3 regions of the Marinomonas sp. genome follow, and region 1 is predicted to be linked to each of the others. Evidence: predicted binding sites of a transcription regulator. Region 1 holds the regulator's gene; each other region holds the start of a gene.
What was found. The regulator PhoB, encoded in region 1, activates phosphate uptake and scavenging genes when phosphate is short. The targets are predictions, from matches to a motif close to TGTCATANNNNTGTCANA.
Positions count from the first base shown of each region.

Region 1 (7,227 bases):
TGTATTTTTTGCCTCGTTTTATTTTACTTTTGTTATTGTCTGTTATTCCAATTGTTAATGTGATTGCACCAGTATTGTTATTATTATTTTCAGCTTGGATGTTATCCCTTCAATATATGGATTATGCTTTTGATAATAATAAGGTTAAATTTCATAATATGAGAATGGCATTGCGCTCCAAACCTTTGTTATGTTGGACGTTTGGCGGCATAGTGATGGTCGGTTTGACGATCCCTTTCTTTAATTTATTCGTTATGCCGATTGCTGTAGTCGCTGCTACGTTGTTGTGGATTTCGGTTTTTAGGTCGCAACATGGTGATTTTTCTGCCTTGTTAGATCGCACTGATGGAACTAAGTAATGTCGTTAAAAATATTGGTAGTAGATGATGCTTCTTTTACACGTGATTTGATTCGACGCACATTGCGTAAGCAGTTCCCAGCTGTCGAGATTGAAGATGCAGTGAATGGCCGTAAGGCCCAGCAAATGCTGACAAAGACGCAATTTGATATGGTGTTGTGTGATTGGGAGATGCCTGAAATGACAGGTGTTGAGCTGCTTAAATGGTGTCGAGAACAACCGAAATATAAAAAAGAAGACGTACCATTTGTGATGATCACCAGTCGTGGCGATAAGAGCCATGTGGTGGAAGCGGTACAATCGGGCGTTACTGATTATCTTGGTAAGCCGTTTTCTAGCGAACAACTGGTAAATAAAGTTATTTCAGCGGCGAAAAAGCATAACCTTGAACGCAAGTTATCCTCTCAAAAGCCGCGTGAATCCAGCGCTCCTGGCGGAGTCAGTTCCGCATCATTAGATGTATTAATGGGCGCAGGAAAATCTAATTCTGTACAAGCGACGAAGTTTACCAATCCTGATGCACCTGCTGTTTCAGTAAAGGATGTCAAAATTCCAACTATCGTACGTTTTGAAAATAAACAGTTTCGATGCATGGTGATTCAATTCAGCAAAACCGAAGCTACGATGTTTATTAAGAGCGACGATGTTGTGCCACAAGTATTAGGACAAGCTGTATTGGATCTGGAGTACAAAGGAGTAGTGAATCGCTTGAATTATTATATTCAATCCGTTGCCACCACCGAGAAAAAACATGACTCGACCTTTTTGACGGTTATCTTGAGTTTGATTGATCAGGACAGTGAGAAAGAGGCGTTTATTAGCCAATTGTTTGATAGCTTATAAAAGACCTTCGCTCGTGACTTCGTGCAAAGGTCTCTATAAGTATTTTTGGGTTTGATTTGAAGATTAAAAAAGGGAAGCGTGAGGCCATGCTTCCCTTTTTTATAATTGATCTGTTGGCGGTGTTTCGTCGATATTAAACTCTATCGCTGGAATAGTATCGTTTCTGGTTCGATTCGCTGGGAAGTGGCAAGAAAACGTACTGCCAAAACCGGGTTGGCTGCGAATTTGTAGTTTGGCGTCATGATGTAGTAGAACGTGTTTTACGATGGCTAAGCCAAGACCTGTGCCACCTGTTTTTGAACCACGTCCTTTGTCTACGCGGAAAAATCGTTCAGTCAGTCGAGGAATGTATCTTGGCTCTATGCCAATGCCTGAGTCTTTTATAGAGAAAACACCATTAAATTCACTGGACTCCCATTTTATAGTGATTTCGCCACCATCTGGTGAATATTTTATGGCGTTAAAAATAAGATTCGAAAAGGCGCTGTAGAGTTCTTTGTAAGAGCCGTACAGTCGAGATTCTTCAGGAATTTGCACGCTAATCGTATGCTTGTCCGTCAAGATGGGCGTTGTCGCATTAGTGATAGTTTTTACTAGGTCTGAGAGCTTATGCCATTGGTTCTCTTCGCGCTTGTCATTACTTTCTAAGCGAGAAAGCAGCAATAGATCTTCAATAAGTTGTTCCATCCGCTCTGATTGCTCAGACATGTTTACAATGCCTTTTTGCATACTTTTAGGCAGGCTGTCCTTGAACATGTCGAGGGTTTCTAGGTAACCTTTAATAACAGTTAGCGGAGTTTTCAGCTCATGGGAAGCGTTGGCAACAAAGTCTTTGCGCATTTGTTCTAGCAAGTGTAAACGGGTCACGTCACGGACAAAAATTAGATGGTCGTTTTTGTCGTATAGCGTGGTTTGAATCTCTAAATACACGCCGTCTTTTGCTGGGGATTTGATGACTAATGGCTCGCCAAAACGTTTTTGACTGAAGTAACGGAAAAACTCTGGGTTGCGAACAATATTGGTAATGACTTGGCCGCGATCAACCGGGCGCATTAATCCAAGAAAGTGCGCCGCCGAGTTGTTCCACCACTCCAAGTTGCCTTGGTTGTCCGCCATGATAACGCCTTCTTTTAAGGCGGTTGTGGAGCTTTCAATTCTTGTTAGAGCTTGGCGCATGCGGCGTTTAGACTTGCGCTGTTTTTTCTGTAAGCGATAAACTGCATCGAAGACATCTCCCCAAATACCGCTTGTTTCTGGTGGCGCCGCTTTTCCTGAATGGCGTAGCCAGTTATGGAATTGGTATAACTGATAAAGCTGCCAGTACAAAGAGCCTAAAACGTATAGCAACAAAACACCCAATAATTGACCTATAACTAAGCCTATTACAATGCAGGCCGCGAGCCCCGCGAGCCAAGTAATAATGGTGTTTCGCCAAACTGTTTTCATACGGACCTTTTTGCTGAGAAGCGGTAGCCAGTTCCTCGTACGGTTTGTATCAAGAAATCATGGGTGCTACCAATGGCTTTGCGTAAACGGCGTATATGGACATCAACGGTACGTTCTTCAACGTAGACATTTCCGCCCCATACTTGATCCAACAATTGCGCTCTTGAATAGGCTCGCTCTTGATGGGTCATGAGAAACTTTAATAGACGGTATTCTGTCGGTCCCATGTCTAAGGGACGGCTGCCTATGGTAACTCGTTGGCTAATTGGGTCAAGGGTCAGACCTTCGATCTCGATTGGTTCGTCAACGCCTTGAGGCGTTGCGCGACGTAACACGGCCTTTAGTCGTGCCACTAATTCGCGCGGCGAGAAAGGCTTGGTGATATAGTCATCTGCACCGACTTCTAAACCTTGAATCTTGTTGTCTTCTTCGCTTTTCGCTGTCAGCATAATGACTGGGATTTCGGCCGTCGTAGGGTCTTTTTTCAATCTACGAGTCAGCTCAATGCCACTACCGCCGGGCATCATCCAATCGACAAGAATCAGATCTGGACGGTGATCCACAATGATTTCATGGCCTTGCTGAATGTTTTCTGCTTCCAAATACTCGTAGCCCGCCATTTCAAGTGCGATAGCGATCATTTCGCGTATGGAAGATTCGTCGTCAATAATTAATACTTTTTTACCGGTCACAGGATTTATCCTCATCTCAGGAACGGTTTCATTAAAACGATCTGATGTGACAATTCTGTTACATTGTCACAACTTTGCCATATATTACATAAAATAGCTTGTAACTAGACCGATGAAAACACAGTAACCAACACGATTATTGTCTAGAAAGGAGCGAAAGCAAGCTTGTCGGTCACGTTCTTTGGCTTGTTTAAATTGTTGATAAAAGAGTCCAATGCAAACTACGAGTGATACAAAATATAGCCAATGTAATCCTGCTAGTAGACCAATCCAAGTTAATAAAGATAAGGTGAGTCCTTGCAGGCAAACGATGATGAATAAATCGTATCGGCCAAATAAGATTGCTGTAGATTTGATACCAACTTTAAGGTCGTCTGGACGATCTGTCATGGCGTAATAGGTATCGTAGGCGATAGTCCAAAAGCAGTTTGCGACAAACAGCATCCATAATTCTGGATCCGCTAAGTCTCCACCTTGTGCGCTGTAGGCCATAGGAATCGCCCAAGAGAAGGCTAAACCAAGGAAAAGCTGAGGCAGATGAGTATATCGTTTCATAAATGGGTACAGGGCAGCAAGCCCCAATCCTGCGAACGACAGTAAAATCGTTCTCATATCCGTAAATAGCACCAAGATAAAACTCAAAATCGACAAGAAGCAAAACAGCATCAGCGCTTCTTTTTCGGATACTCGACCAGAAGGTAAAGGACGGTTCTTCGTGCGTTCAACGTGGCCATCGACTTTTCTATCGGCGAAGTCATTAATAACACAACCTGCTGAACGCATGCTGAAAACACCTAAGACGAAGATCACCACTAAATGCCACTCAGGCATGCCATCGGCTGCAAGCCATAGTGCCCACAACGTTGGCCACATCAGCAAAAATGAGCCGATAGGGCGGTTGAATCGAGTTAATTCTGCGTAGTCTTTAAGTTTATTCATAACAATCCAAACGGCGTTTTTAGTTGGTTAATCTCATTAAAGAAAGCTTCATTGACCAATATTCCAGGGCCAAACTGGTGGAACACAGAGCGTCTCGCCCATAACGCGTTTGGTTGGTTTGGAAACAGGCGTTTTGGTAGCTGAGTCACCTCAATGCAGCTTCGGGAAAGCCCTTTATGTCGAAATAAGTAGCCACCCAGAGGTTTGTCTTTTAAATACTTTACTTGCCGCCAATGCCCTTTTAACGATCTGGCTGGAATAATAGAGCGGGCATAAATAACGGCTTTACCATCGATTTTGAGCAAGACAGTACGGATACGTGCTGCTTCTCTAGGGCGCAACTTTAGGCGTTTTCTTTCTCTCGCTGTTGGCGTGCTCCAAACATCGTCAAGCACATCAACCGTTAAGGTTCCTAGGCTTTTAAGTCTTGCCGTCAAAGAGTCTTGTGTGATCAGCCAAGGCCATAGTTTTTTAGGGACTTTTACCTTATTAATCTGTTGTACCGATGACCAACGATAGTCGAATTGCTGTGCAGCAGAAGAGTTCATTAACATCATAATTAACTATGCATTCATTTTGTTAATCAAAGCGACCATCTTATGTAGTTCCGCAGACTTTTGGTAAATTGTGTCTCTGCAGTTATCTGCTTCTTCTTGGGTTAACCCTATCTCTAACAGCACTGATGGTTCAATAGCTTCGCTATGGCGGAGTTTGTGTGAGACATATAATAATTTGGCTAATATGGCATGCTCTCCATAATAGTGCGGTTTTTTGCTGTAGCGAATGGCTGTCCAAATGTTGTCTGGCAAACTCCAGTAGCGTAATAACCAAGAACCTAATTGCTCCTTGGTAAAGTGCAGTATTTGCATTTCTATTAATTCAGAAGATAAGTGCGCATTAGCTTCTTGATATCGAGACAGAATCGAAAAATGTGGCGGTAAAATGGTACTAATCGCCAAATAGCCAAAATTATGTAGTAAGCCCGCAAGATAGGCGTGACCTAGTTTAGGTCGGTTTAGCCCTGACATTGTTTTAGCCAAGGATTCCATTAGTACCGCATTGGAAACTGAATCGAGCCAAAAATTTTCATAATGGCGTGGACCGTCTTCAGGCGTTTGGAAGCCATTACTCATGGAAAGCCCTAGTGCTAAGTTCATTACCATATCGAAGCCTAGGACTCGAATGATTGCATCTTCCACAGACTCTATAGAGCCAGGTGCGCCATAGTAAGGCGATGATGCCCAACTAATGACTTGAGCCGCTAAGCTAGGATCTAAAGCAATCACTTCACACAGCTCATCGGTACCCGCCGTTTTGTCTGCTGAAAGACGAATAATGCGATGAGATGACGCTGGCAAAGGAGGGATTTCTAATGTTTCTTCGATGCGTTGCTTGAGTCGAATGGATTGAAATCGTCCAAGGGCTTGAAGTATTTGTTCTTCGTCGTCTTCGTGATTGTCTACAGGGCGTTTTATGAGCTGCGTATTGATGGAGATATTTTCAAAGCGGTTCAGTGGTCCAGAAAACATCTTTTCGAGTTCTGCGGAGGTAATGTCGCGATATTGCTCATCCACCTTGGTGCGAATCGAAAACGTCGCCCCTTTTAGCATGCTGGCTTCTAGAATGGTTGTTACGCTGTTTGGCTTGATAAGTGGGTCACCTGAGCTGTGAAAGTTGCTGACTGGCTCAAAGCGACGCTTAGTAATACGGGATACAGCAGAGATATCAAGCATGTTGCTTTCAGGGAAAATAACCTGCAAACGACCAGTGTGATCAGCTAAATGCACCACCCGTAATCTTTGGTTTGGCTGAAGGTCTAAGGAAGGTTCCATACATTTTCCTGTTAAAAGTAACTGACATAAAAAGCCCCAATAAGGGGCTTTGTCAATATAACAGATTTTAAGTACTTGTTCTGAATACTAAACGATTAGTGATTCAAAATTTGACTTAGGAACATCTGGGTACGGTCGTGTTGAGGGTTGTCGAAGAACTCGTGAGGCTCGTTGGCTTCAACGATCTCGCCTGCATCCATGAAAACTACACGGTCAGCAACGGTTTTAGCGAAGCCCATTTCGTGCGTTACACACACCATGGTCATGCCTTCTTCTGCTAACTGAACCATTACGTCCAATACTTCTTTGATCATTTCAGGGTCAAGCGCTGACGTAGGCTCATCAAAAAGCATGATACGAGGCTGCATACACAAACCTCGGGCAATCGCCACACGCTGTTGCTGACCACCAGATAACTGACCTGGATATTTCAATGCTTGGTTAGCGATTTTCACTCGTTCCAAGTAATGCATAGCCATCTCTTCAGCTTCTTTCTTAGGTGTTTTACGCACCCAGATTGGCGCCAAAGTCAGGTTTTCTAAAATCGTTAAATGAGGGAACAAGTTAAAGTGTTGAAACACCATGCCCACGTCTTTACGGATCGCTTCGATGTTCTTCAAGTTATTGTTCATCTCAACGCCATCAACCAGAATCGTTCCTTTTTGGTGCTCTTCTAAACGGTTGATACAACGCGTCATCGTGGACTTACCTGAACCTGAAGGGCCACACACAACGATGCGCTCGCCTTTCTTTATGCTGAAGTTGATGTTTTTTAGTACGTGAAAATCACCATACCATTTGTTCACATCGTTAAACTCGATGATGGTTTGTTCGCCTGCCGCAAGTTGGGCACGAGCCATATTTGTATTTGTCATAATAAAGACCTCAAATTCCTAACTAATTTCGCTTGTGCCCGGTTTCTAACTTACGCTCGATTGACATACTGTAGCGAGACATACCAAAGCATATAATCCAATAGACAAAGGCTGCAAAGGCGTAACCTTCGACTGTTGTTCCTAACCAGTTTGAATCATGGTTAGCGGCTTGAATTCGACCCAAGAAGTCAAACATACCAACGATATAAACCAAGGTCGTGTCTTTAAACAAAGCAATGAAT
Region 1 is NZ_OZ245329.1:496,222-503,448, reverse strand. Features, by position in the region: gene cysZ (sulfate transporter CysZ) at 1-359, shown strand, start outside; gene ACO05V_RS02310 (response regulator) at 359-1,201, shown strand; gene phoR (phosphate regulon sensor histidine kinase PhoR) at 1,301-2,647, opposite strand; gene phoB (phosphate regulon transcriptional regulator PhoB) at 2,644-3,339, opposite strand; gene ubiA (4-hydroxybenzoate octaprenyltransferase) at 3,424-4,278, opposite strand; gene ACO05V_RS02290 (chorismate--pyruvate lyase family protein) at 4,275-4,835, opposite strand; gene ACO05V_RS02285 (HDOD domain-containing protein) at 4,842-6,110, opposite strand; gene ACO05V_RS02280 (amino acid ABC transporter ATP-binding protein) at 6,206-6,985, opposite strand; gene ACO05V_RS02275 (amino acid ABC transporter permease) at 7,008-7,227, opposite strand, start outside.

Region 2 (7,227 bases), 3.3 Mb from region 1:
TTTATATAAGGCAAAGGTATTACGTCCAAATTCTTTTGCGCGATACAAAGCAGTATCGGCCTGCTTTAAAATGGCTTCAGCTGAACCTTCATCACCATCAAAAATGGTGGCTCCTAGGCTCGCGGTAATATGAACTTCATGATGACCCGCTTTTTTGACTTGCTGGCAAGCGTACATAATGCTCTCGGCAAAACCACTAATCGCTTTTTCAACCTTATCTTTATTGTCACCCATATGAGTCAATAGGAAGGCAAATTCGTCACCGCCCATTCTTGCAAAAACAATATTGTCACCAGTAAGCGAAGACAACTCTGTCGCAACACAACAAAGCAATTGATCGCCAATATTATGTCCCAATGAGTCATTAATGGTTTTGAACCTATCAAGATCCATAAACACCACAGCAGAGTAGCTGGAAATAGTATTCTGCTTCTTACACTTTAACGCTTCGTGAAGTTTATCAGCCAAATATTGTCGATTTGGTAGATTGGTTACAGAGTCGTAATAAGCCAAATGATGGATGTGTGCTTCTGTTTCTTTTCGTTCGGATACATCGCGGATCAGCAGTAAGGTTTCAATTCTGTCGAGCACTTTGTATTTTGCCAAACGTATCTCTACAGGCAATTCAACATTACTAATCTGATAAACCGTTTCGACAGTAGAAGACTCGCTTACTTTAAGTGAATCTAATATATTGGAAAATTCAGACCAAGAAGTAGAAGTATGTAACATATCAAGCGGCTTGCTTTGAAGATCTTCACTTTTCATCTTCAACATGTGCTCTGCGGCTTTATTAACTAAGGTAATTTTATTGTCCTCATCCAACAACAAAATACCGTCAGCGGCGTGCTCTATCATGGCCTTTGTATGGCTATCACTACGCTCTAAATCACTCAACGCTGCATTTAACTTCTTCCACAATACCGCAAAAGTAGAATGTAAGTGCCCTAGCTCATCCGACTTGTGATGTCGATAAAATGACTTAGGTAAAGGCAAATCCTTGTTATACCCAATAGTAGATAAGGATTGGGTCAAACGCATTAAGGGGCGCATCACAAGAAAGTAGAAAACAAGAGAAATCAAAGAGGCAAGTAACACGTCTTTGAAGAGGTTATAAATCAGACTGGAAAGATGTTCTTTAAATATTCTCTCAAGTAAATAATGTTTTTCAGGCAATATAAACAGATGACCCGCTTGAAACACAGGCATCTCTAAACGTAATTCTCGTTCATAATCCTTCAAATCAGATAGAAAGTAATTCGCTAATGAATCAGATACCGAAAAATGCTGCTTGGTTGAGGTTGCTTGTACAAATACTTCACCCGACTCATCACGAACTTCTATATGGGCAATGGATGGATTAAAGAGCAAGCTATCAATTTGTTGTTGAGCAAAAGCGGTATCCAAGCGAAAAACAGCTTCTGCCAACGGCTTTTCAACTAAGGTGAGTAGTACTTCGAAATTTTGGTTTATTTCTGCCTTTTGAGATCGCACTCCATCAACGAATTGAATACCACTGCTGATTAAACTTAAAACAACAGCAAGCGCTAAGGTTAAAATGGCTTGTTTAGTAAATAATGATTTGGAAAATACGACACCCATTTTTACTCACTTAAATTTTTATATCCCGCTGCCGTATTATCTTCACAGCATCCATACTCGTAAAAATCAAAAAAGAGACTAGAAATAACATCTTCTCCATCAAACAAAAAATCTAATTAATTGCATCTATCATGCACATTAGCAAGACTGACATTTTATTCAATATGAAACAAGGCGATATAAGAATTATTTATGTCTCCTATGATATAAGTCATAAGTTAAAACGGTATGAAACACAAAGAATAAAATCTCCTCTAAGTGTAGACAAAAAAAGCCAGTATGAATGTCATACTGGCTTTAGATGGGCTGAAATATTAATAAGGGAGATGATTGTTAACCTATCACTGCACCGTCTTCACGAGAAATAGCAATCACACTAGAGCGAGGTACAGACTGTCCACCATCAGGCCAATGAGAATTCCCCTCTTCGCCAGGATGCTGAACACCAATGAACATAGTGGTTCTACTAGCATTCCAAGCAGAACCAGTAATCTCAGATTCTTTTGGCCCTACTAAGAAACGACGAATCTCACCTGTTTCAGGATCACCCACTAACATCTGGTTATTACCTTGGCCCTGGAAGTCTTTTGCGTTTGAGTAATTACCGTCAGTTTGAATCCATAACAAGCCTTTAGAGTCGAATTTCAAGCCGTCTGGCGAGTTAAACATATTGTCTTGATTGACGTTTTTAGAACCCGCATTGGCATCGTCATAAACAGCAGGATTACCCGCCAAAACAAATAAGTCCCATTTGAACTCATTGTGAGTATGATCCGAGTCCATTGGCATCCAACGCACGATTTGACCAAAATTGTTTTTCACACGAGGGTTTGGACCACCAGCAGGCGTTGCATCGCCACCTGCATTTGGTTTAACGCCACGATTTTTGTTGTTCGTTAGCGAGCAATACACTTCCGCTTTATGAGGATGAGCAGCAACCCACTCTGGACGGTCCATGGTAGTAGCACCCACTTTAGAGGCGGCCATACGAGTATGAATAGAAATCTCAGCTTCAGTCATACCTGTGGTTTTAGGCGTCAATGCCAGCCATTCACCGCGGTTGTTATCATGAAACTTAGCAACGTACAAAGTACCTTCTTCCAACAAGTCACGGTTGTTCCCACCCGCTAAATATTTATGCTTAGAAATGAAGCGATATAAAAATTCACCGCGCTCATCATCACCAAGGTAAACGACAACATGACCATTAGCAGCTATCGTCAGCTCTGCGTTTTCATGTTTAAAACGACCAAGAGCAGTACGCTTTTTCGGACGAGCAGTTGGATCCAAAGGATCTATTTCAACAATATAACCAAAGCGATTTGGCTCATTTGGCTCCTTTGTCAAATTAAAACGATCATCTGACAATGCCCAGTTGTAACGGCCTTCTGTACTCATGCCATAACGTTGAAAGGCCTCTGGCATTTTGTAGTTCTTATCACCAGCAGTGAAGTAACCATTAAAATTTTCTTCACAGGTTAAATACGTGCCCCATGGCGTTTGCCCGTTGCCGCAGTTATTCCAAGTCCCTTTTGCTACCAAACCTTTAGGATCTTCTGATGTTTGTAACCATTTGTGGCCACGTGCTGGACCAGTAATATCCATTTCCGTATCAGCTGTAATACGGCGATTATAAGGAGAATCTTGAACAATGCCCCATTTACCACCACGTTGAGCGACTTCAATAATGGATACGCCGTGAGCCGCTTTATTCTTACGAACGTCATCAGCGGTTGCAGGCATGCCATCAGCACGATTAGCGTGAAGTGTTTTTTCATTGGTGTATTCGTTATTGATGGCCATGATTTGTTTGCCATCTTTAGAGAAGAAAGCCATGCCGTCATTGTGATCGCCAAATGCTAATTCTTGAGAAGACCCTGTGCCACCAGTAACAGCATCAAAAGCTGGAGCGTTGCTAAACAATGGATCCCCCCAAGAAGCAACGACTTCCCATTTGTAACCTTCTGGTACTGTCACAGTATCCAATGAATTGGCTTTTACCATACTGAATGCAAGGCGAGATTCTGTCGTTCCAGCAGCTAATGCGTTACCCGCAGCCAAGGTCGTCGACCCCATGACAAAAGCGCCGGCACCCACTGCCGCACCACCACCTAAAAAGCCACGGCGAGACACCATTTTATTTGCAACTTCTTCGAACTCTACCACTTCAGGTGCTGGACGAACCAATTCATCTAACTCATCAAAGCCTAGTTTTACATTGTTTTTAATATTCATAACACTGCCCTATTTTTTATAAAATATTAGTCGCTTAGTTACTCGATCCTTAGCAACGTGTTTAACCAGAAGGTTGAATAGAATGCCTCCCCCTGCAAAAGGAAGCTGAAATTCAATCTACTGATAAAACATTACACAGAAATGACAGTGAAACGACACGGATACTTGAAAGGCAAATAATGATAAGAAAAGAAGCAGAGAATGAAGTTTTACAAGGTAGTATTTTTTATCTAGAGACTATTTATAGATCTCTCCAGCATATCGAATTTCTAAACCCTCCCGAATGGATTTTTTTAAACCTTTCACAACCAAACCATAGGAATGATCAATCAGCCTTTCTATTTCGCCATTGGGTAAATCACCATCCAAAACAACTGAGTTCCAATGGCGCTTATTCATGTGATAAGCAGGAATGACCTCTGCAAATATATCGCGTAATTCTATTGCGTGGGCTGGATCGCATTTTAGGTTAAGCAGTTGTTTATTTTGCTTTTTAATTAACAAGGCAAACATTTTTCCTTGAACCTTAAATACACCAGTATGATTATCAAAAGGGTAATGCTCTTCTGCTTCTGGCTTAGAAAGTAAGTATTTTTTCAACGTTTCAATGTTCACCGACAGTACTCCAAAACCTTTAAAGCAGAAGAAAACAAACAAAAAAGCCGCCTTATTGTTATCCAATAAAACGGCTCGATAAATACTATATTTTGACGATTTTACCCTTGGTGAGCAAGATATTCGTCATAAGTACCTTGGAAATCAACGACTTTTTGCCCTTTGATTTCAATGACACGATTCGCCAAAGACGACACAAACGCTCTATCGTGGCTGACAAAAATCAGCGTGCCATCAAAGTCTAACAAAGCATTGTTTAAGGCTTCAATGGCTTCCATGTCCATGTGGTTAGTTGGTTCATCCATAACCAAGACGTTTAAATCCATCATCATCAACTTACCGAATAATAAGCGGTTTTTCTCGCCACCAGAACACACTCGTACTTTTTTGTTGAAGTCATCTGCGGTAAACAGCAAACGCCCCAGCATAGCTCGTACTTTTAGGTCATCATGCTTTACCGTACGCCATTTAGACATCCAATCAAACAAGGTTAAGTCGCAGTCAAAATCATCCGTGCTGTCTTGTGGACAATAACCAATCACGGCATTTTCAGCCCATTTAATTTCACCTTGCTTGGCTTCTAATTCGTTCATCAGGCAACGTAAAAACGTGGTTTTACCGGCACCGTTTTCACCGATAATAGCCAGTCTTGAACCGGCTTCTAAAATGATATTGCCGCCAGAAAATAGCAATTCATCATAGCCGTGACCAAGATCTTCTAAAATCAACGCATGGCGGTGAAGTTTCTTGTCTTGTTTGAAAGACAACGACGGTGTCATTCGGCTAGATTGCTTTACTTCTGACAATTCAATTTTTTCTAATTTCTTAGCACGTGAACTGGCTTGTTTTGCTTTAGATGCGTTGGCAGAAAAGCGGTTTACGAACGCTTGTAAGTCATCCATTTCAGCACTTTTCTTCGCGTTTTCAGTTAACAACTGCTCGCGAATCAAAGACGACGCTTCCATGAAGTATTCGTAGTTACCAGGGTAAATACGCAATTCGCCAAAATCGATGTCCGCCATGTGAGTACACACAGAGTTCAAAAAGTGACGGTCATGGGAAATAATAATCATGGTGCATTTACGTTGATTCAACACACCAGCCAACCAGTTAATGGTATGGATGTCCAAGTTGTTGGTTGGTTCGTCCAATAGCAAAATATCAGGGTTAGCAAACAGGGCCTGCGCTAATAAAACACGAAGTTTCCAACCCGGTGCAACTTGACTCATTAGGCCAAAATGAAATTCTTCTTCGATACCCGCTTCCAACAGAATATCGCCTGCGCGACTTTCCGCACTGTAGCCATCCATCTCAGCGAATTCGGCTTCTAACTCACCGGCTCGCATGCCATCTTCTTCGCTCATTTCTGGCTTAGAGTAAATCGCATCACGCTCTTGCTTCACTTTCCACAGCGCCACATCGCCCATAATCACAGCATCAACCACTGTATATTCTTCGAAAGCAAACTGATCCTGACTCAAGGTACCGACTTTTTCACCCGGCGTAATTGAAACGTTACCAGACGTTGGCGTCAGCGCCCCACTCAGAATTTTCATAAAGGTAGACTTGCCGCAACCGTTCGCGCCAATTAAGCCATAGCGATTACCGTTACCGAATTTTGCAGAGATGTTTTCAAACAATGGCGTTGCGCCAAATTGCATGGTGATATTAGCCGTGGAGATCAAAGGAAAAAGCCCTAAAACAGAGAGAAAAGAAAAACGTTCATACAGACCACAAAAGCAGGGTCAAATGACAAACACAAAGATGGGCGAATATAGAGACTTAAGGCGCTAAAGTCGAGGATTAAGTGTCGTTTTTTTGAACAAATTAGAGTAATAGCAGTGATTGTTTATTTAACGAACTCATAGTGTTCAATCACAGTGCATGATCGATACTGCCTTATAAAGTGCCTGTATCTTTTGCTGCGACAGAAGGCGCTACAGAGGTGGAAATATTTTCTTCGCCTGAATGGATTTTTGACTCGGTTACTTCTGGCTCTTCACTTTCAGGAGGCGTACTTTCAGGAGAGGGACTCGCTGGCGCGGTGCTGCTCGCCATATACGCAGAGACTTGCGACATCAGAAAGCTTAATACATCTCGACTAGCGCCATTAAGCAAATTCTTCCTAACCTTTTTTGTAATATCAAGTTGTGTGCTTGCACCTAATACAAAGCTAGCAATCAACCCTGTCGGACTAGTCGCTTTATCTAGAATATTATCCACGGCTTTTTCACGAGACAGTTTGGCGCGTTTTTCTAATACTTGAGTACGCAAATAAAGGCGATCACGCTGCTTATGCATTCGTTTAAGACCAAACATAATGGCACTCTCCTTTTTTCAGTTATGTCTCTTCCGTTGGAATAATAGCGTCCAAAGTACGGGTGAAATCCATGTTTTTTTAATGTTCGTTTCACCAAATACAGCAAAACGACAGCGCTTAAAAACGTCACTAACGTGGCGGTTAATAAAATACCGACCAGCGAAAAACCATAGCTCCACGCAATGGCGGCACTACTTGCAATAATTAATAACCAAGTGGTGAGTAATAAGAAAATCACACCACACATTAAGGCAAGAAGCTGGGCACTGGACGTCACCCATAACTTTGCTTCTAACGCTCCAAGCCCCAATACACTCTTTAACCAACTTTTATGGGAATCAATAACCTCATCAAAGTCAGATTTTTCTTGCGATGAGTCAGAGTGCTGTGGTGTTTCCATCGATAACGTTTCCATCAATACAGTTTATATGCTTATTTACGCTTGCATAAAAAAC
Region 2 is NZ_OZ245329.1:3,817,799-3,825,025, forward strand. Features, by position in the region: gene ACO05V_RS18255 (EAL domain-containing protein) at 1-1,602, opposite strand, end outside; gene ACO05V_RS18260 (PhoX family protein) at 1,936-3,837, opposite strand; gene ACO05V_RS18265 (MmcQ/YjbR family DNA-binding protein) at 4,075-4,494, opposite strand; gene ACO05V_RS18270 (ABC-F family ATPase) at 4,554-6,137, opposite strand; gene ACO05V_RS18275 (hypothetical protein) at 6,352-6,771, opposite strand; gene ACO05V_RS18280 (hypothetical protein) at 6,708-7,172, opposite strand; gene ACO05V_RS18285 (hypothetical protein) at 7,205-7,227, opposite strand, start outside.
Region 2: ACO05V_RS18260 (PhoX family protein) is a predicted target of PhoB. The motif match lies at 3,967-3,984, and genes of this name have one in related genera.

Region 3 (7,227 bases), 3.8 Mb from region 1:
CTAAAAACTGGCTTTATGAGTTTTGTTGAAGTGACGTAAAGCTTGAAAAAACCAAAACCACCAACAAAAAAACCAGATCACTTAAACAACAGTTGATCTGGTTTTTTTATTTATCAGAGTTTATGACTAAATAAAATCATCGCTACCAAAATCGTCCAAGCGCCCACGTCGTCAAAGCCTCCCTGATCAAAGCTGCTTTGGTCTGCACTTGATGAATAAACACCGCTATCAGCAAAACATAGACGATAGACGATAGACGATAGACGATAGACGATAGACGATAGACGATAGACGATAGACGATAGACGATAGACGATAGACGATTTTGAAGCTATCTAGAGAAAGACCAAGAATAAAACGGAAGATTTTTAGATAAATATAATTATGAAAAGAATGGTGGGTCGTACTGGATTCGAACCAGTGACCAATTGATTAAAAGTCAACTGCTCTACCAACTGAGCTAACGACCCGCTCATAATTTTTTAAACTTGAATAACTAATGGTCGGAGTAGAGAGATTCGAACTCCCGACATCCTGCTCCCAAAGCAGGCGCGCTACCAGACTGCGCTATACTCCGATGGCTCCTCGAACTGGACTCGAACCAGTGACCCAATGATTAACAGTCATTTGCTCTACCAACTGAGCTATCGAGGAATTAATCAGACTTGAATTCTATATAGGGATAGTTGGTGGGTCGTACTGGATTCGAACCAGTGACCAATTGATTAAAAGTCAACTGCTCTACCAACTGAGCTAACGACCCAACTATCAAGTAATGGGGTGGACGATGGGGCTTGAACCCACGACCGCCGGAATCACAATCCGGAGCTCTACCAACTGAGCTACGCCCACCATTACTAATGGTGATGATAAAATAAATGGTCGGAGTAGAGGGATTCGAACCCCCGACATCCTGCTCCCAAAGCAGGCGCGCTACCAGACTGCGCTATACTCCGAATGGCTCCTCGAACTGGACTCGAACCAGTGACCCAATGATTAACAGTCATTTGCTCTACCAACTGAGCTATCGAGGAACTAATATTTTATCTTGCTTACAACAACCATCTTCAGAAGATGGCGGAGGAGGAGAGATTCGAACTCTCGGTAGGCTATTAACCTACGCCAGTTTTCAAGACTGGTGCATTAAACCGCTCTGCCACCCCTCCGTTGCGAGCGAGGTGTATAATACTGATTTGAAATTTCAGTGCAACCTCTTTTTTAAAAAACTTTAACTTTTTTCACTCACATAGCCCTGATCAGGAGAAGAACGGATCCAAACATTGGAATACCAGTAATAATGCTTGCCTGAATTGTCTGGCATAGTGCAGTTAATACGGCCACGACCAACGCCGAATGGTTTCTCAGCAGTCGCCGTTACTTCTGTATCAGACACCCAATCTAGCTTAGCTTTACCTTGGCCTGCTACATAACAGGTTAAGTCTTTCAAACGATACTTGCCCTCTTTAAAGGTCAAGCTAATCGAAACAGGCTGATCTGTTGCATAATCCCCGCCTGTCTTCTCAGATAACAAAGGCATCGGCTTAGCATTTAGCTTCGTCTTTAACGTAGATAGCTTGGCATAAGCGCCTGAAGCGGGAAAACGTGGTAAGTTCTCGAAATCAGAATCGGCACTCACTACGCCCGATTGCTGGCCAAACGCCATAATACCTTGCTCTTTTATCATGGTTCGAATCTGAGCATTTGATTCGCCATAAGGATAGGCCAACATTTTTGGTGAATGTCCAAGGTTTTTCTCAAGCAGACTCTCAACCGTATTCACTTCATTTGTCATCCGGGACAGCCAAGCCTCATCAGATTCCCCTTTTTCTTTGCGCAACATATAAGGATGGCTAATGGTGTGATTGGCAAACACGCCACCAGACTGCTCCATTTCTTTCATCTGATCCCAGGTTAAGAAGCTGCGACTCTTACGCTCAACGGGTTCGGTATTAATAAACACTGTAAAAGGAAAGTTTCTTTCTTTAAGGATTGGAAAACCTGCTTGATAAATACTGCGGTAAGCATCATCAAACGAAATCGCCACCGCTTTTTCAGGCAATGGCTTATTGGCTTTTAAGTCATCCAATGCAGAACGTAGATCGACCACCTGAAAGCCTGCACTTTTTAAGTAATCCATTTGCTCGGTAAACTGTTCAGGAGTAACAGAAGTCGATTTAGGCGAACTAGCACTTACATGGTGATATTGCAGAACGGGTAAATAATCCTGAGCTTGAGCCGCCACACTGGCACTCAACGCTCCCAGCAAAATGCTGTAATGAACCTTTGACAACATGTCTTTTCCTCTATGCTAAATATTTGCCCACATTCTACGGACGAACACACAACATGACCAGCAGGTTCAAAAACCGAAACTGTTATGCCTATTTTATGTTGTCACTGCATCTACTCATATTGAAGCCACCCTCCTACACTCAAGAGACATAAAGGATTCATAACAAAAGGAATAAAAATCTCCACAAGAGGAAAAATCATGAGCAAATCCGTTTTTTACAAAAAATTGGACAATCAACTTCAAACACTTAAAGAAGAAGGTCTTTATAAAGTAGAGCGCCCGCTTATTACGCCACAAGACAGCCAAATCACCACCGCCGACAAAACACCTTTAATCAATCTTTGTGCGAATAACTACCTTGGGTTAGCAAACGATAGCCAAGTCACAAAAGCGGCTCATCAAGCGCTAGACGAATACGGCTACGGCATGGCTTCCGTACGTTTTATTTGCGGCACACAAAGCATTCATACTCAACTAGAACAAAGCCTAAGCGACTTCCTACAAATGGAAGACACCATTTTGTATTCTTCTTGTTTTGATGCAAATGGCGGCCTATTTGAAACATTATTAAGCGAAGAAGACGCGGTAATCAGTGATGCACTCAATCACGCCAGCATTATTGACGGCATTCGTTTATGCAAAGCAAAGCGCTATCGCTACGCCAATAACGACATGAGTGAACTGGAAGGTAAGCTGCAGCAAGCCGATATAGACGGCGCCAAAACCAAGTTGATTGTAACGGATGGTGTGTTTTCTATGGACGGTATCATTGCCGATCTAAAATCCATTTGTGATCTAGCCGATAAATACGACGCGTTAGTCATGGTTGATGATTCACATGCCGTTGGATTTCTCGGAGAAAATGGCCGCGGTAGCCATGAGTATTGCGATGTACTGGGTCGTATCGACATTATCACTGGTACATTGGGTAAAGCCCTTGGTGGCGCGTCTGGCGGCTACACCAGCGCCTCTAAAAGCATTGTCGATTGGTTACGCCAACGCTCTCGCCCTTATTTGTTTTCTAACTCACTAGCGCCTGTCATTACCGCCACCAGCTTACAAATTATCGAGTCTCTCAAACAAGGCGATTCTGCCCGTAAGCAATTAAAAGCAAACAGCCAATACTTTCGCACTCAAATGAGCGCGTTAGGCTTTAACCTCGTTCCTGGCGACCACCCAATCATTCCTGTTATTTTAGGTGATGCTAAACTCGCACAAGAGATGGCAAATGCGCTATATAAGGAAGGGATATTTGTGACAGGATTTGCTTATCCAGTCGTACCAATGGGCAAGGCCAGAATTCGTACACAGATGTCAGCGTCACTAACAACGGAACAACTTGATCGCGCCATAGACGCCTTTACCAAAGTAGGCCGCGAGATGGGCGTCATTGAAGGAAGGAAATAAATAATGAAAACGCTTGCGAAGCTTCACGCCGAAAAAGGCATTTGGATGACAGAGGTTCCACATCCAGAATGCGGACATAACGATGTCGTCATAAAAATAAGCAAAACTGCGATCTGCGGAACGGACATGCATATTTATCAATGGGACGATTGGGCACAAAACACCATTCCAGTACCAATGACTGTTGGTCATGAGTTTGTCGGTGTGATCACAGAAATCGGCCCAGAAGTCTCTGGCTTCAAGATTGGTGACCGCGTTTCTGGCGAAGGCCACATCACTTGTGGTCATTGCCGTAACTGTCGTGCGGGTCGTCGTCATCTCTGTCGAAAAACCCTCGGGGTCGGTGTAAATCGTAGCGGAGCATTTGCCGAATATTTAGTCATTCCTGCTAGCAACGCATTCAAAATCCCTGACAATATTAGCGATGATATGGCCGCGATATTTGATCCATTTGGTAACGCGACCCACACCGCTCTGTCATTCGATTTAATCGGCGAAGACGTTTTAATCACAGGTGCAGGCCCAATTGGCGCTATGGCTGCAGCCATTGCTAAGCACGTAGGCGCACGTAATGTGGTGATTACTGATGTGAATGACTTCCGCCTAGATCTAGCGAAGAAGATGGGTGCCACTCGCACCGTCAACGTTAGTCATGAGTCGTTAAAAGACGTCATGACAGAAATAGGCATGAATGAAGGATTCGACGTGGGTTTGGAAATGTCTGGCAATGACACGGCCTTCCGCTCCATGTTGGAATGCATGAACCACGGCGGAAAAATTGCCATGCTGGGCATTCCGAGCAAAGGCACACTCATCGATTGGAACCAAGTGATCTTTAAAGGCCTGGTCATCAAAGGCATTTATGGACGAGAAATGTACGAAACTTGGTACAAAATGGTCGCGATGTTGCAGTCTGGCTTAGACATTAGTCCGATCATTACCCATCGCTTTAACGTCGATGAATTTCAGCAAGGCTTTGACACCATGGGATCAGGTCAATCAGGAAAAGTTATTCTGGATTGGAATTAAATTCTCTTAGGTTATTGCGTCTAGAAGATGATCGCGTTAGCGTAATTCTTTTAGACGCAAACCGAGCAATCACATGTTAGAAATAGGCACTCAAACACATCCGCTTCCCCATCAAGATGCGCTCTACATTTTGCTATATCGAAACCAAGTATTAGTAGAGTCAGAAAATCAATTTCTTACGCCTTTTACACATTTCCAACCTAATTCAAAAATGAGTGCTGTCTATTGTGGCCAATGGCATGGCCAAGATATCTTCGTGTGTCGTTTTGAATCTATTCCCAAAGGCTTTACTGAAATTGGTCTAAGAGATCTGCTCTTCTTACAAGATCAACACAATTACATTTTATTAAGCCGTGCTCACCAATTATCTACATGGGATCGCGACCATCAATTTTGTGGCCGCTGTGGCACACCGATGAAAGAAAAACATGCAGCCGAGCACACAAAAATTTGCCCATCTTGTAACCTGCGCCATTATCCGAGAATTTCCCCTTGTGTGATTGTATCAATCCGCAAAGGCAATCAAATACTACTCGCTCGTGGTCCACAAGCGCCCAAAGGCAGATTTAGCAATATCGCTGGTTTTGTCGAAGCTGGCGAAACATTGGAGCAAGCCGTAGCAAGGGAAGTAAGGGAAGAAGTCGGCCTAGAAGTCACTAATATACGCTATGTCAGCAGCCAGCCTTGGTCTTTTCCACATCAATTAATGGCTGGATTCTTTGCAGACTACGCTGATGGTGAAATCACACCCGCACCCGGTGAAATAGAAGAAGCCCATTGGTATCAGATCGACGACTTACCAAATATTCCCAACAATGCGACGATCTCTGGGCAGCTCATCAATTCACACGTAGACCACATCAGAAATCACGCCTCTTAAGTTGTGATTGCAAATGCAAGTAAGTACAAACTTACTGGCATTTGCAATTTATTTGTCATATTCAAACGTTAGTGTAGATGCACAATTTTTCCCCACTTGGAGCAAAAACATGCGTTTACGTCTTCCGATTACGCTTCCTTTGTGCACCACGCTTGCTTTATTAAGCGGCTGTGCCACAAATAATTCTGACACTCAATCTGCAACCTCCTCTATTGAACTGAACTTCTTAGGCCGCTATGAATCTGGCGTTTTTGACGGCAGCGCTGCCGAGATTGTGGCGTATGATGCAAAAACTCATGAGACATTTGTGGTCAATGCAAACTCTGGCAAAGTTGATGTTCTTTCTATGAAGAACCCGACGTCGCCTAATAAAATCAAAACACTGGATGTCAGCAAAGACGTTGTAGACTTAATGGGAATAACCCTTGGCGCCGCAAACAGTGTCAGCGTTCATAACGGCATTATGGCGGTAGCCATTGAAGCCAAACCAAAACAGAACATGGGCTACATCGCTTTCTACAAAATTGATGGTCATGCCTTTATCACAGCAGTAAAAGTCGGAGCACTTCCTGATATGGTGACCTTTACCCACGATGGCAAGCAGGTTGTTGTAGCGAACGAAGGCGAGCCAAACGATGAATACACTATCGACCCAGAAGGCAGTGTCAGCATCATCGCTATCCCAAATGACATCACGAAATTAAGTCAAAAAGATGTCACTGAGGTGTCATTCCGTGACTTCAATAACGGCGGATCACGTGCTACTGAACGTCCAGCTGGATTGCGTATTTTTGGCCCTAATGCCAGCGTAGCTCAAGACCTAGAGCCAGAATACATCACAGTATCTAAAGACAACCATTACGCATTTGTATCGCTACAAGAAAATAACGGCATTGCCAAAATTGATCTTTCAAAGAAATCAGTCGATACCATCTGGGCTTTAGGCGTAAAAGATTACAACAAAACTGGTAATGAGCTTGATGTGAGTGACAAAGATAAAACCATTCAGCTGCAAAACTGGCCTGTTCTAGGCATGTACATGCCAGATACTATTGCTTCTTACATGATCTCAGGCAAAACCTATATCGTCACTGCTAACGAAGGCGACTCTAGAGATTACAAAGGCTTTAGCGAAGAATATCGAGTCAAAGACCTTGCTGAATTCAACAGCCGCCTTGCGCTAACTAGCCCGCTAAAGCACAGCATTGAAGGCAAGTTAGAAGACGATAAAAACCTAGGGCGCATGAAAATCACCAGCACATTAGGTGCCAAAGGCTGTGAACTTGTGAAAGGCGCACCAACCAACTGCACCTTTACTGAGTTGTATGGTTACGGCGCTCGTTCATTTTCTATCTGGAGCGGTGAAACTGGCGAGCAAGTGTTTGACAGCGGCAGCGATTTCGAGCGTATTACGGCAGATCGATTAGGCGAAAATGGCTTTAACGCGTCGAATGATTCAAATAAAATCGATGGTCGTAGCGATGACAAAGGCCCTGAGCCAGAAGCACTCACCCTAGGTCAAATTGATGGTCGCACTTATGCCTTCATTGGTTTAGAGCGTGTGGGCGGCATCATGGTTTACGACATCACCACGCCAGCAAAAAGCCAGTTTGTGCAA
Region 3 is NZ_OZ245329.1:4,340,410-4,347,636, forward strand. Features, by position in the region: gene ACO05V_RS20755 (multicopper oxidase family protein) at 1-39, shown strand, start outside; tRNA gene ACO05V_RS20760 (tRNA-Lys) at 395-470, opposite strand; tRNA gene ACO05V_RS20765 (tRNA-Pro) at 501-577, opposite strand; tRNA gene ACO05V_RS20770 (tRNA-Asn) at 579-654, opposite strand; tRNA gene ACO05V_RS20775 (tRNA-Lys) at 688-763, opposite strand; tRNA gene ACO05V_RS20780 (tRNA-His) at 777-852, opposite strand; tRNA gene ACO05V_RS20785 (tRNA-Pro) at 880-956, opposite strand; tRNA gene ACO05V_RS20790 (tRNA-Asn) at 959-1,034, opposite strand; tRNA gene ACO05V_RS20795 (tRNA-Ser) at 1,076-1,166, opposite strand; gene ACO05V_RS20800 (polysaccharide deacetylase family protein) at 1,229-2,293, opposite strand; gene ACO05V_RS20805 (glycine C-acetyltransferase) at 2,492-3,700, shown strand; gene tdh (L-threonine 3-dehydrogenase) at 3,704-4,729, shown strand; gene nudC (NAD(+) diphosphatase) at 4,803-5,609, shown strand; gene ACO05V_RS20820 (choice-of-anchor I family protein) at 5,719-7,227, shown strand, end outside.
Region 3: ACO05V_RS20820 (choice-of-anchor I family protein) is a predicted target of PhoB. The motif match lies at 5,652-5,669, and genes of this name have one in related genera.